Regions from separate parts of the Aquitalea sp. FJL05 genome, predicted to be linked through region 2. Evidence: predicted binding sites of a transcription regulator. Region 2 holds the regulator's gene; each other region holds the start of a gene.
What was found. The regulator FNR, encoded in region 2, switches genes on or off when oxygen is low (the NO sensors DNR and NnrR bind a similar motif). The targets are predictions, from matches to a motif close to TTGATNNNNATCAA.
Positions count from the first base shown of each region.

Region 1: DBR44_RS15625 (ribonucleoside triphosphate reductase) is a predicted target of FNR. The motif match lies at 1,694-1,707, and genes of this name have one in related genera.
Region 3: pflB (formate C-acetyltransferase) is a predicted target of FNR. The motif match lies at 2,212-2,225, and genes of this name have one in related genera.

Region 1 covers NZ_QAJS01000017.1:6,525-10,716, forward strand. Annotated here, with positions in the region: gene DBR44_RS15615 (polyamine ABC transporter substrate-binding protein) at 1-334, opposite strand, end outside; gene DBR44_RS15620 (ABC transporter ATP-binding protein) at 408-1,514, opposite strand; gene DBR44_RS15625 (ribonucleoside triphosphate reductase) at 1,752-3,509, shown strand; gene nrdD (anaerobic ribonucleoside-triphosphate reductase) at 3,659-3,835, shown strand; gene DBR44_RS15635 (anaerobic ribonucleoside-triphosphate reductase activating protein) at 3,813-4,192, shown strand, end outside.
Region 2 covers NZ_QAJS01000005.1:205,108-209,299, forward strand. Annotated here, with positions in the region: gene DBR44_RS04390 (RNA methyltransferase) at 127-891, shown strand; gene DBR44_RS04395 (DUF1853 family protein) at 869-1,804, shown strand; gene DBR44_RS04400 (flavodoxin family protein) at 1,801-2,259, shown strand; gene fnr (fumarate/nitrate reduction transcriptional regulator Fnr) at 2,393-3,139, opposite strand; gene hemN (oxygen-independent coproporphyrinogen III oxidase) at 3,252-4,192, shown strand, end outside.
Region 3 covers NZ_QAJS01000009.1:430,112-434,303, reverse strand. Annotated here, with positions in the region: gene pflB (formate C-acetyltransferase) at 1-2,137, opposite strand, end outside; gene DBR44_RS10090 (hypothetical protein) at 2,700-3,338, shown strand; gene DBR44_RS10085 (hypothetical protein) at 3,352-3,897, opposite strand; gene DBR44_RS10080 (sorbosone dehydrogenase family protein) at 4,095-4,192, shown strand, end outside.

The sequences.
Region 1 (4,192 bases), on a different contig from region 2:
CTGCGCCCGATACGAAGTCGGCCTTGTTGCCGATCTTGCTGTAGTCCAGCTTTTCGAACATGCCTTCATCGCAACCGCGAGCCAGCTCTGGGGATTCCACTTCCAGCACGTCCCAGGACACGCTCTTGGTGTCGACCATGGCCTTGACCTTGGCCATTTCGCCGTTGTATTCGCCGCCCACTACCTTGACGCCGGTAGCCTTGGTGAAGGGAGCGTAGTAAGCCTTTTCCTGGGCCGCCTTGTTGGCGCCGCCAAAGGAAATCACGGTCAAGTCACCGGCCAGGGTAGTCTGAGCACAGCAAGCGGCAACCACGGCCAGCGAAAGAGCTTTCATGCATTTCTTCATTTGATAGATCTCCATATTGTTTTGAGACTACAGCTACTACACGCTACTCACTTGCACGCACTCACTCGGCCAGTTCGACGGGATCGAGCGCTCTTACGTGTTCTACATTCCAGCCCAGCGAAATCACGTCGCCCACTGCCAGCTTGGGGTCGAGTGTGGCGATTGGCTGTTTGACGATGAAACTGGAGTTGCCACAGGCTTCCATGCGGATGCGCACGTGGTCGCCCAGGTAGATGAATTCGCGCACGCGGCCGGAGAAGCGGTTCTGCTCCTGTGCCACATTCAGATTGATACGTTCCGGGCGGATGGACAGCGATACCGGCTGGCCGGGGGCAGCGTCATGCACGGCCATGGCTTCCACGCGCTCGCCGTTTTCCAGGCCCACGGTACAGCGCTCGCCATCGCGGCTGAGCAGCTTGCCGTGCAGGCGGTTGTTTTCGCCGATGAAGTTGGCAACAAAGGTATTGCGCGGATGCTCGTACAGGCCTTGCGGGCTGTCGATCTGCTGGATTTCACCCTGATGGAACACCGCCACGCGGTCGGACATGGTCAGCGCTTCGCTCTGGTCGTGGGTCACGTACACCACGGTCACGCCCAGGCGTTCGTGCAGATGCTTGATTTCCATCTGCATGTGTTCGCGCAGCTGCTTGTCCAGTGCGCCCAGCGGTTCATCCATCAGCACCAGTTGCGGTTCGAACACCAGGGCGCGGGCCAGGGCCACACGCTGTTGCTGGCCGCCGGACATCTGGCCGGGGTAGCGGTTGGCAAACTTGTCCAGCTGCACCATGGACAGGGCGCGTTTCACCCGTTCGGTGACATCGGTCTTGTCCATGCCGCGCACTTTCAGCGGGAAGGCCAGGTTCTCGGCCACGGTCATGTGCGGAAACAGCGCGTAGTTCTGGAACACCATGCCGATATCGCGCTTGTGCGGCGGTACGCGGTTGAGCGAACGCTCGCCCAGCATGATCTCGCCGGCGGTCGGGGTTTCGAAGCCGGCCAGCATCATCAGGCTGGTGGTCTTGCCGGAGCCGGACGGACCCAGCAGGGTAAGGAATTCGCCCTTGCGGATGTCCAGATTGAGATCCTTCACGATCAGGGTCTCGCCGTCGTAGCTCTTTTGTACGTTCTTGAAGCGGACCAGGATGTCGCTTGCGTTCGTTTCAGCCATGACCACTCCTGTTTAAATGGTGATGACTGAATTGTAAAAAGTGGATGACAGCAGGGGTATCGGGAGGCTGCGGATTTTTCTGTCAGGAAAAATGCTGTAGTCCTGTAGGGCAATCCCTACACGACAGCGGCATGCAAAGCGGGCGGCGGCCTGGTCTGTCTGGCCGGCTGAGGCGGCACTTGATCCGTATCAAGCCTTTTTCAGCTGTGACTTTTGCAACTCTGAAATCAATATATAGTGTTTGAAAAATTTAAGGCACTACATATTGTTATGAAAAAACCTGTTCTGGTCAGTCCGGTTGCCACGCTGGACGAATACCTCAGCCGCGCCGACTGGCGCGTATCTGCCAATGCCAACCAGGGCTACAGCCTGGGTGGGATGATCCTGAATGCCGCCGGCAAGCTGACTGCCAACTACTGGCTGGATGGCATCTACCCGGCAGCCGTCGCCACCGCCCACCGCGAGGCAGATTTTCACCTGCACGATCTGGATGTGCTGGCCGGCTACTGCGCCGGCTGGTCGCTGCGCCAGTTGCTGCACGAGGGCTTTAATGGCGTGCCAGGCCGGGTAGAGGCGGCGCCGCCGCGCCATCTGAGTTCGGCACTGGGGCAGATGGTGAATTTCCTGGGCACCCTGCAAAACGAATGGGCCGGAGCGCAGGCGTTTTCCAGCGTGGATACCTATCTGGCCCCCTTCATCCGGCGCGATGGCCTGAGCGATGAGCAGGTAGAGCAGGCGCTGCAGGAGTTTGTCTACAACCTCAACGTGCCATCGCGCTGGGGTACGCAGACGCCGTTTACCAATCTCACTTTCGACTGGAGCTGCCCGGCCGACCTGGCTGGCCAGATTCCGCTGATTGCCGGCGAGGAAATGCCGTTCTGCTATGGCGACTGCCAGCCGGAAATGGACCAGATCAACCGCGCCTTCCTGCGGGTGATGGCCAGTGGCGACGCCCATGGCCGGGCTTTCACCTTTCCCATTCCCACCTACAACATCACTCCGGATTTCGACTGGGACAGCCCGAATGCCGAGCTGCTGTTTGCGCTGACCGCCCGTTACGGCCTGCCGTATTTCCAGAATTTTCTCAATTCCGATCTGGAGCCGCAGATGGTGCGCTCCATGTGCTGCCGGCTGCAGCTGGACTTGCGCGAACTGCTCAAGCGCGGCAATGGACTGTTCGGCAGCGCCGAGCAGACCGGCTCGCTCGGCGTGGTGACGCTCAACTGCGCCCGGCTGGGCTACCGCTTCCGCGGCGACTGGGCCGGCCTGCTGGCCGAAACCGACCGCCTGCTGGCCCTGGCTTGCGACAGCCTGGAAATCAAGCGCCAGCGGGTACAGGGCTGGATGGATGACGGGCTGTATCCCTACACCAAGCGTTATCTGGGCACCTTGCGCAATCACTTCTCCACCATCGGCGTAAACGGCATCAACGAACTGGTGCGCAATTACACTGGCGATGCCGAGGATATTGCCAGTGCCGCCGGCCAGCAACTGGCGCTGGATCTGCTCGACCACATCCGCGCCCGCATGGTGCAGATGCAGGAAGACACCGGCCATCTGTACAACCTGGAAGCCACCCCGGCCGAAGGCACCACCTACCGCTTTGCCCGTGAAGACCGCAAGCGCTACCCGGACATCCTGCAGGCAGGGCCGGCCGACAAGCCGTACTACACCAATTCCAGCCAGCTGCCGGCCGGGCATACCGACGACCCCTTCGCCGCGCTCAGCCATCAGGAACCGCTGCAACGCCGCTATACCGGCGGTACCGTGCTGCACCTGTACATGACCGAAGCCATCAGTTCCACTGCCGCTTGCAAGCAGCTGGTGCGCCGTTCGCTGCAGCGCTTCCGTCTGCCCTATATCACGGTCACGCCCACCTTCTCGGTGTGCCCGCAGCACGGCTATCTGAGCGGCCACCACGAATTCTGCCCCAAGTGCGATGCCGAGCTGCTGGCCCGCTCCCGCTCCACGGCAGCCACCGTGCCTTGCTGCTGAAAAGCTTGGCGCGGCTAACAAAAAGCCTGCTGCTGCGTTGCGCCGCCTTGCCGTACGGCATGTACTGTCTGCGGCGGCGCGCCTTGCCCCAGAGACGCTACGCCATTTTGTTAGCCGCGCCTGATTCCCAACCCTCACAGGAGAACAACATGTCCCATCAAACCGAAATCAAACAGGCAGAACAGCTGGACCCGGCCCTGCGTACCCGCTGCGAAGTCTGGACCCGCGTCATGGGTTATTTCCGCCCGGTCTCTGCCTTTAATGTGGGTAAGCAGGGCGAGTTTGCCGAGCGCCTGCATTTTGATGAACAGCATCTGCATCGCTGAGTCGCGCAGCCCGGCCAGCCCGGTGCTGCTGCCGCTGGCCGGGATCGAGCCGTTTTCCAGCTGCGACTGGCCGGGGCGGCTGGTGGCCACGGTGTTTGTGGCGGGTTGCCCCTGGCGCTGCGGCTATTGTCACAATGCCGCGCTGCAGGCACGCAGCGCCGGTGTGCTGGACTGGCCGGCGGTTCGTGCTGTGCTGGCGCAACGGGTGGGCTTTCTGGATGGCGTGGTGTTTTCCGGCGGCGAACCCACGCTGGCCCCGCAGCTGGCCGAGTGGATGCAGGACGCCCGCCAACTAGGCATGGCCATCGGCCTGCACACTGCCGGCATTTACCCGCAGCGGCTGGCAGCCGTGGCCGG
Region 2 (4,192 bases):
CGGATAGCAGATGTCAGCCAACACGGCTCGACATCTGACGGTAACAATCTGGGTTAAGGAACAAAAAAAGCCGACGCGAGTGCGCGGGCTTTTTGATATGCCCGCTATTTTAATGTGAAACCGCTGATGAATAAACCCCAAGTACCTGATTTTCTGAAAAACATTCGTGTGGTGTTGGCCCGGCCCAACCATCCGGGCAATATCGGCTCGGCTGCCCGGGCCATGAAAACCATGGGCCTGACCCGGCTGTATCTGGTGGAGCCCAAGGTGTTTCCCAGTGATGAAGCCAATGCCCTGGCTTCCGGTGCGGTGGATGTGCTGGAGAGTGCAACCGTGGTGTCCAGCCTGGCCGAGGCCCTGAGCGATGTCACCGTGGCCTGTGCACTGACCAGCCGCCGCCGCGAGCTGACCACCCCGCTGTCCACCCCGCGTGAAACCACGCCGGAGCTGGTGGCACGGGCGCGTGACGGCGAACAGGTGGCGCTGGTGTTCGGTAATGAAACCTTCGGTCTGTCTATCGAGGAAGTTGAACAGTGCAACCGCCTGGTGACCATTCCGGGTAATCCGGATTACTTCTCGCTCAATCTGGCGATGGCAGTGCAGGTGATGACCTACGAGCTGTTCAGCCATACCGAGGTCGATGTGGAGTACCTGCGGCCGGAGAGCGAAACCGCCAGCCTCGGCGAGGTGGAAGGCTTCTGCCAGCATCTGGACCAGACCATGGGTGCCATCGGCTATTACCGTCGCCGCAACAGCGAACGCCTGATGCGCCGCATGCGTGCGCTATTCAATCGCTCCGGCATGTTGCGTGACGAGGTCGATATCCTGCGTGGCCTGATGAAACAGATCCAGCGCGTGGCAGATGGCCATGAGCACGACGGCGAGGCCTGAGCGCGGCTTTCATCTCCCTTACACGCAGCCGGCGCTGCGTGATCTGGCTTTTCTGCTGACCTCTCCTGCGCCCTGGGATAGTGGCCGCAATCTGTCGCCCGCGCAGTTGCTGGGCCCACAGGGCCATGCCTTGCTGGCGGAGCTGGAGGAAAATCCGGCACCGCTCTCACACTGGCTGGCGCAACAGCCTTGCCAGCGGCTTGGCCACTATGCCGAACGCCTGCTGGCTTTCTGGTTCCAGCTGGCTCCGCATATCGAACTGGTGGCGGCCAATGTGCCGGTGCGTGAGGCCGGTGGCCGCACCATCGGCGAATTCGATTTCCTGATCCGGCTGGATGGTGTGCCACTGCACGTGGAAACCGCCAGCAAATTCTATCTGCAGCTGGGACATGGCGCGGACACTCTGGTCGGTCCCAGCCTGCGCGACGCCTGGCCGCTCAAGGCCGCCAAATTACAGGAACAACTGCAACTGGCCCGTCATCCTGCGGCGGCCCGTGTCTTGCCGCCCGGTTTTGCCGGCTGTGCCAGTGCCGCGCGGCTGGCCGGCTGGTTCTTCTATGCCGGTACGCCAGCTGTCCCGGCTGCGCCATTGGCGCCGGAGCAACTGCAAGGCTGGATCAGTCCTTTGCAGCAGCCCTGGCCAAGCTTTTCCAGCGGAGGGCGCTGGATATGGCTATCGCGGCTGGGCTGGCTGGCCCCGGCGCGGGTAGAGCAGGGCATGGTGCGTGAGCAGGATAGCCTGCGCCAAGAGCTGTTGCAGGCGGCGGTACCACAGCTGGTGGCCGAATTGCTGCCGGTGGGGGATGGTTACTGGGAGGAAGTGGCTCGCGGCTTTGTGGTGCCGCCGGGCTGGCCGCAGCAGGACCGATTACAGGCCTTGCTGGCCACTATTGATGGCAGGCCCGCTCCATGAAACGGTTGTTGATTATCTACGCCAGCCAGACTGGCCACACCTTGCAATTGATCGATGCCTTCTGTCAGCCGCTGTTGCCGCTGTGCGCAGAACTCCACATCAGCCGCCTGCCAGCCGCGGAGGCAGGACTGGATGATTTGCTGGCTGCTGATGCCATCGTGCTGGCAACGCCGGAGAACTTTGGCTATATGGCGGGTAAAGTGAAGGATTTTTTTGATCGCACCTATTACCCGGCACAGGGGAAGACCGAGGGTCTGCCCTATCTGATGCTGGTGTCGGCAGGTACGGATGGTCTGGGAGCGATCCAGGCCATGCGCCGCATTGCCTGCGGTTATGGCTGGAAGGAAGTCTTGCCGCCCTTGCTGGCGCAGGGCGAGATATTGCCGCAGCATCGGGAGCAGGCCATGGAGCGGGGCGAGATGCTGGCCGCAGGCATGCTGGTGGGGCGCTGGTAGGGCAGGGCGGGCGGCTTAGCCGACCGGACTAGGTCTTCAGACGAATGGTCGGCCGTGCCAGTAATGCGCAAGATGCAAAAACACCGCAGGCTGCCGGCAAGCAGGGCTGCGGTGTTTCTGGTTGGCTGCTGCTTCAGACGCCGTTGGCGTGGGTGCAGCCGGCAATCAGGTCTTTCAGTGCGTCGGCCTTGATCAGCTGGATGTGCTTGTGATCGACACTCAGCCAGCCCTGCTGCTGGAACTTGGACAGCGTACGGCTGACCGTTTCCAGTTTCAGGCCGAGGAAGCTGCCGATTTCCTCACGGCTCATGCGTAGGATGAAGTCATTGGCAGCAAAGCCGCGTGTGGACAGACGCTGCGACAGGTTGAGCAGGAAGGCCGCCAGGCGTTCTTCCGCTTTCATATTGCCCAGGAGCAGCATGACGTTCTGATCGCGCACGATTTCGCGGCTCATCAGCCGGAAAAAGTGGTGCTGCAGGCTGGGAATATCGCGCCCCAGGCTTTCCATGCGATTGAAGGGCAGCTCGCAGACTTCGCTGTCTTCCAGGGCGATGGCGTCGCAGCCATGCACATTGGAAGAAATGCCATCGAGGCCCATCAGTTCGCCGGACATCAAAAAGCCGGTGACCTGTTCGCGACCGTCCTGGCTGGCGACGCTGGTTTTGAAGAAACCAGTACGCACTGCGAACAGGGACTTGAAGCCCTCGCCGCTGCGGAACAGGTACTCGCCGCGCTTGAGGCGGCGGCTCTGACGGATCACGGCGTCCAGCTGCGTCATTTCGTCGCGGTTCAACCCGATGGGCAGGCAGAGTTCGCGCAGGCTGCAGTTGGAGCAGGACACCTTCAGTGCGTGAATAGTGTGTTGGTTTTGGTCAGACATCGAGTGTTTTGTACAACCCTGTAAAGAAGCTTGACCCTTGTCAAAGCGGAATTCACACGTTTTCCGCAAATTTACCAGTCCACCTGACGTTTGACTATCAATACCCGACGACATGCACACCACCCATCCGTTTTCGCCCACCCACTGTGAGTTCGACCGAGCGTTGATCGAACGTCTTGATGGCTCTGGCCCAAGATACACTTCTTACCCGACGGCCGACCGCTTTACGCCGGCGTTTGGCGAGAAGGACTATAAACACTGGCTGAAGCAACGCCACCTTGGCATGCATCAGAACGCAATATCATTGTACGTTCATATACCGTTCTGCAACACGGTATGTTACTACTGCGGCTGCAACAAGATCATCACCAAAGACAAAAGCCGCGCTGATCGCTACCTCGACTATCTGGAAAAAGAGATCAAGCTGGTGGCCGCCTCACTGGGCTGTCGCGAAAAGCTGATCCAGCTGCATTTTGGTGGTGGTACACCCACCTTCCTGTCCGATGAACAGCTGGACCGGCTGATGGGCATGCTGCGCACTCACTTCGAATTTTTGCCGGAGGGAGAATATTCCATCGAGATCGATCCGCGCAAGGTGGGCCGCGAGACCGTGCACCATCTGGCACGTCTGGGCTTTAACCGCATGAGCGTGGGCATCCAGGATTTCGACCCGCAGGTGCAGCAGGCGGTCAATCGCGTGCAGAGCGAAGCCGAGACGCTGGAAGTGATCGATGCCGCCCGCGAGGCGGGTTTCAAGTCGGTCAGTGTGGACCTGATCTACGGCCTGCCGCTGCAGACGCGCGCATCGCTGAAAGCCACGCTGGACAAGGTGATTGCCATCAGTCCAGACCGGCTGGCGCTGTACAACTATGCTCATTTGCCCACGGTGTTCATGCCGCAGCGGCGCATCAACGAAGCGGATCTGCCGACGGCCAGCACCAAGCTGGATATCCTGCAGGATGCGGTAAAAAGCCTGGCGGATGCCGGCTATGTATTTATCGGTATGGACCACTTTGCCAAGCCGGAAGACGACCTGGCCATCGCCTTGCGCCA
Region 3 (4,192 bases), on a different contig from region 2:
CCATGGCATCCAGCAATGTCTCGCGACGGAAGACATTGACATTGACATGAAAACCACCAGCAGCAGCAAAGCCATCCAGGCAATGCGACAGATTGGCGATGCGATCTTGCGCGGTGTGCCCCAGCGCATCCGGAGTAGCCGATGCCGTCCAACTGATGCCATCGAGCGCTGCGGAGTAAGGCAGCTTGGCCACCGAGGCACCGGCAGCCACGAAACCATGCACATCGCGGCCATTCATCGGATTGGCACCCGGCGCAAACGGCTCACCGGCGCGGCGACCGCACGGGGTATTGCCGGTTTTCTTGCCGTACACCACATTGGAGGTGATGGTCAGCACCGACTGGGTCGGCGTGGCATTCCGGTAGAAACACGGCTGAGCCTTGATCTTGTTCATGAAGGTTTCGGTCAGCCACACTGCCATGCTGTCGACGCGATCATCGTTGTTGCCATAGGCCGGGTAGTCGCCCTCGATGCGATAATCCACCGCCAGGCCGGCTTCGTTGCGGATGACGTGGACACGGGCATGCTTGATGGCGGACATCGAATCCGCCGCCACCGACAGGCCGGCAATGCCGCAGGCCATGGTGCGCAGGATGTCGCGGTCATGCAGCGCCATTTCGATACGCTCGTAAGCGTACTTGTCATGCATGTAGTGAATGCAGTTGAGCGCCTTGACATAGGTCGAGGCCAGCCAGTCCATCATCTTGTCGAACTTGGCCATGACTTCGTCAAAATCCAGCACATCGGCCGTGATGGGCTCAAAGCCGGAGGCCACTACCGCCCCGCTCTTTTCGTCCACGCCACCATTGATGGCATACAGCATGGCCTTGGCCAGATTGGCGCGCGCACCAAAGAACTGCATCTGCTTGCCGATGCGCATGGCCGATACGCAGCAGGCGATACCGTAATCATCGCCCCACAGTGGGCGCATATTGTCATCGTTTTCGTACTGGATCGAGCTGGTATCGATGGAAACCTGAGCACAGAAATCCTTGAAGCCCTGTGGCAGGCTGGTCGACCACAGCACGGTCAGGTTCGGCTCTGGTGCCGGCCCCAGGTTGTACAGGGTATTGAGGAAGCGGAAGCTGTTTTTCGACACCAGGGTACGGCCATCTTCGCCCATGCCGCCGATGGACTCGGTCACCCAGGTCGGATCGCCGGAGAATAGCTGGTCGTATTCCGGGGTGCGCAGGAAGCGCACGATGCGCAACTTGATCACCAGATCATCAATCAGCTCTTGCGCCTGCTCCTCGCTCAGCACACCAGCGGCCAGGTCACGCTCGATATAGATGTCGAGGAAGGTGGCGATACGGCCCAGCGACATGGCCGCGCCATTTTGCTCTTTCACTGCAGCCAGGTAGGCAAAGTAGGTCCACTGCACCGCCTCGCGGGCATTGACCGCCGGACGGCTGATATCATAGCCATACTTGGCCGCCATCTGGCGCAACTCGTCCAGCGCACGGAACTGTTCGGACAACTCTTCACGCTGGCGCAGCACGTCTTCGGTGAACACGGCATCGTCCAGCTCGTGGAACAGCTGCTGGCGCTCCTTGCGCAGAAAATCAGTGCCATACAGCGCTACACGGCGATAGTCACCGATGATGCGGCCGCGGCCATAGGCATCCGGCAGACCGGTAATGATGCCGGACTTGCGTGCCGCCAGAATATCGGGGGTATAGGTGTCGAACACACCCTGATTATGGCTCTTGCGGTATTTGCCCCAGATTTCCTTGATTACCGGGTCCAGCTCGAAGCCATAAGCCGCCAATCCGCTTTCCACCATGCGCAAGCCACCATTGGGCATGATGGCGCGCTTCAGCGGTGCGTCGGTTTGCAGGCCGACAATCAGTTCCAGCGACTGGTCGATATAACCGGCGTCATGCGCGGTGATGGAGGTAGCACGATCAGCCGATACATCCAGCACACCCTTTTCCCGCTCCTGACGCAGCAGCTCACCCAGCACATCCCACAGCTTGCGGGTGCGTTCGCTGGCACCCGCCAGGAAAGTGGCATCGCCGGTAAAGGGCCGATAATTCAGCTGAATGAACAGACGTACATCGACATGGTTTTGCCAGTTGCCGGCAGCAAAGCCCCGCCACGGGTCCGCCTGTACGGCATTGTGAGCAATCGCTTCCATGACTACCTCCTGAATTGAAGTCCGAAACTTGTCCCTACAGAAACAATACTACATTCACTATCGAAAACGGCTTATTGATGTAAATCAAACTCCGCCATGGCAGATCAGCGAAGCCGGACATTCTACCAGCAAGCGTCATCTACCATCTGGCAACACCACACCCGGCAAAGCAATTTTATTTATATTTTTCAACAAGATAAAAAACAAACTCAGTCAACATTCAAGCATTACTGCAGCATGCATCGCAGCAACCGCACCCGTTTATAGCACAAAATATCGTGATAATTACCAGTATCCAACAGGAAGGCACTCATGATTACAAATCAGAAAATGTTCGTTTTCAAACATTGAATTTCACATATCAATCTCAACCACCAAGGCGACCGCCTGCATTGCGTAGTTTTACTACCAAACTCATCAACAAAACCCGACCCGACAACACTTATCCATCCAGCGTCACAACAGACAACCTCCCCTATCCCATGCCAGCAAGGAAAAGCCCACGGCGGGAACCAAGCAGCAGCACAATGCTCTGTAAATGAGTACAGTATCAGGAATAACCATGAACAAATTTCACCTTGCCACCCTGCTCGCCAGCCTGTTCGCGATCAGCGCCTGCACCCAGCAGCAAAACGATGCCGCGCAGCAAGCCGCTTCCGCCGCCATCAGTACCGCCCATGCCAAGCTGGACGAAGCCAGCGCACCGCTGGCAGCACTGCGCCAACAAGCGAGTGCCGCTGCTGGTGAGGCCAAGCAACAGGCCGCCCAGCTGGTGGCCGACAATCCGGCCTTGGGCCTTGCGGTATCTGCCGTGCAACAAGGGATGGGGAAATCGGCCAATGCCGTGCAATGGCCGCAACTGGAAGCAAAAGTGGGCAGTTATCCGGCGGACATCGGCCTGTATCAAAAAGGCGCGGTAGCCGAAGCACTCCGCCGGCTACTGGGTGAGAAGATGCCGGTATTCCTGCAGAACATGCAGGTCAGCAGCCCGCTAGGCAAGGACCAGCTATTGTTTGTCAGCGGTAACAAACCGCATCAGGGGGGAGAGGACATGGCCTATCTGCTGCTTGACCCCGCCAGCAAACAGCTGGAAGTGGGTCTGATCGAACAGGGCAAACTCAGCGTTTACCGCAGTGGCCCACCGCTATACCGTCCGGCAGAAATCAACACCATGCTGGGCAATCTGGCCGGCCAGCGCTAAGTGCCGTGGCCGCTCAGGCGGCCAGCCCGCGCGGCCACAAGCGGCCGGTTTTCTGCATGTACAGGCGATAGGCATTGCCCGCACGCTGCAGCATTTCCCCCTCCTCACGCCGCACGCTGCCCCGATAGCTCAGCAGCAAGGCCAGCATGCCGCTGGCAGCCACCCCGTCCTGCAACAGCAACCACTGAGCCAGCGCAGCCAGCCACAGCGCGGCATACAGCGGATGGCGGATGCGTTGATAAACACCCCCCTGACACTGCGCGGCTCCAGCCGGTTGCAGCAACAGATCGTGCTGGCTGCGCCAGAACAACCAGCAGGCGTAAGCCAGCAACAAACTGCCGGCGGGTGCCGCCAGCGGCGGCAGTTCCAGCGGCCACCAGCGTTGCCAGCCGGTGCCGGCGGCCAGCAAGGGCACAAACAGCATGCCAGCCAGCACTGGCCAGCGCAAAATGCACTGCCCCACCACCATGCAGGTGCGCTGCTGTAATAATGGACGGTAGGCCAGCCGCGTCAGCAGCATGATGACTACTCCGGCAAGCTGAATGATGGACCACAGCATGACACGCCTCCTTACCGTCAGTTAATAACAATGATTATCATTTACAAATACAATCACGGCAAGCCCTATCTCGCCATTGCACACCCCGTCGCGCAGCCAGACATGTCAGAATCGGCAAACAGGCAGCGGCCATGACATCCAGACAATGCGCAGCGCCTGTAATCAGACATGCCCCGGCACCAGTGAAAGGTCATACCATGCCCAAGCTCCGCCTCGCCAGCCTGAGCGCCCTGCTACTGCTTTATCTGTCAGCACAGGCCAGCGCCCAGTGTGCCCGACCACCTGCCGCCGGCAT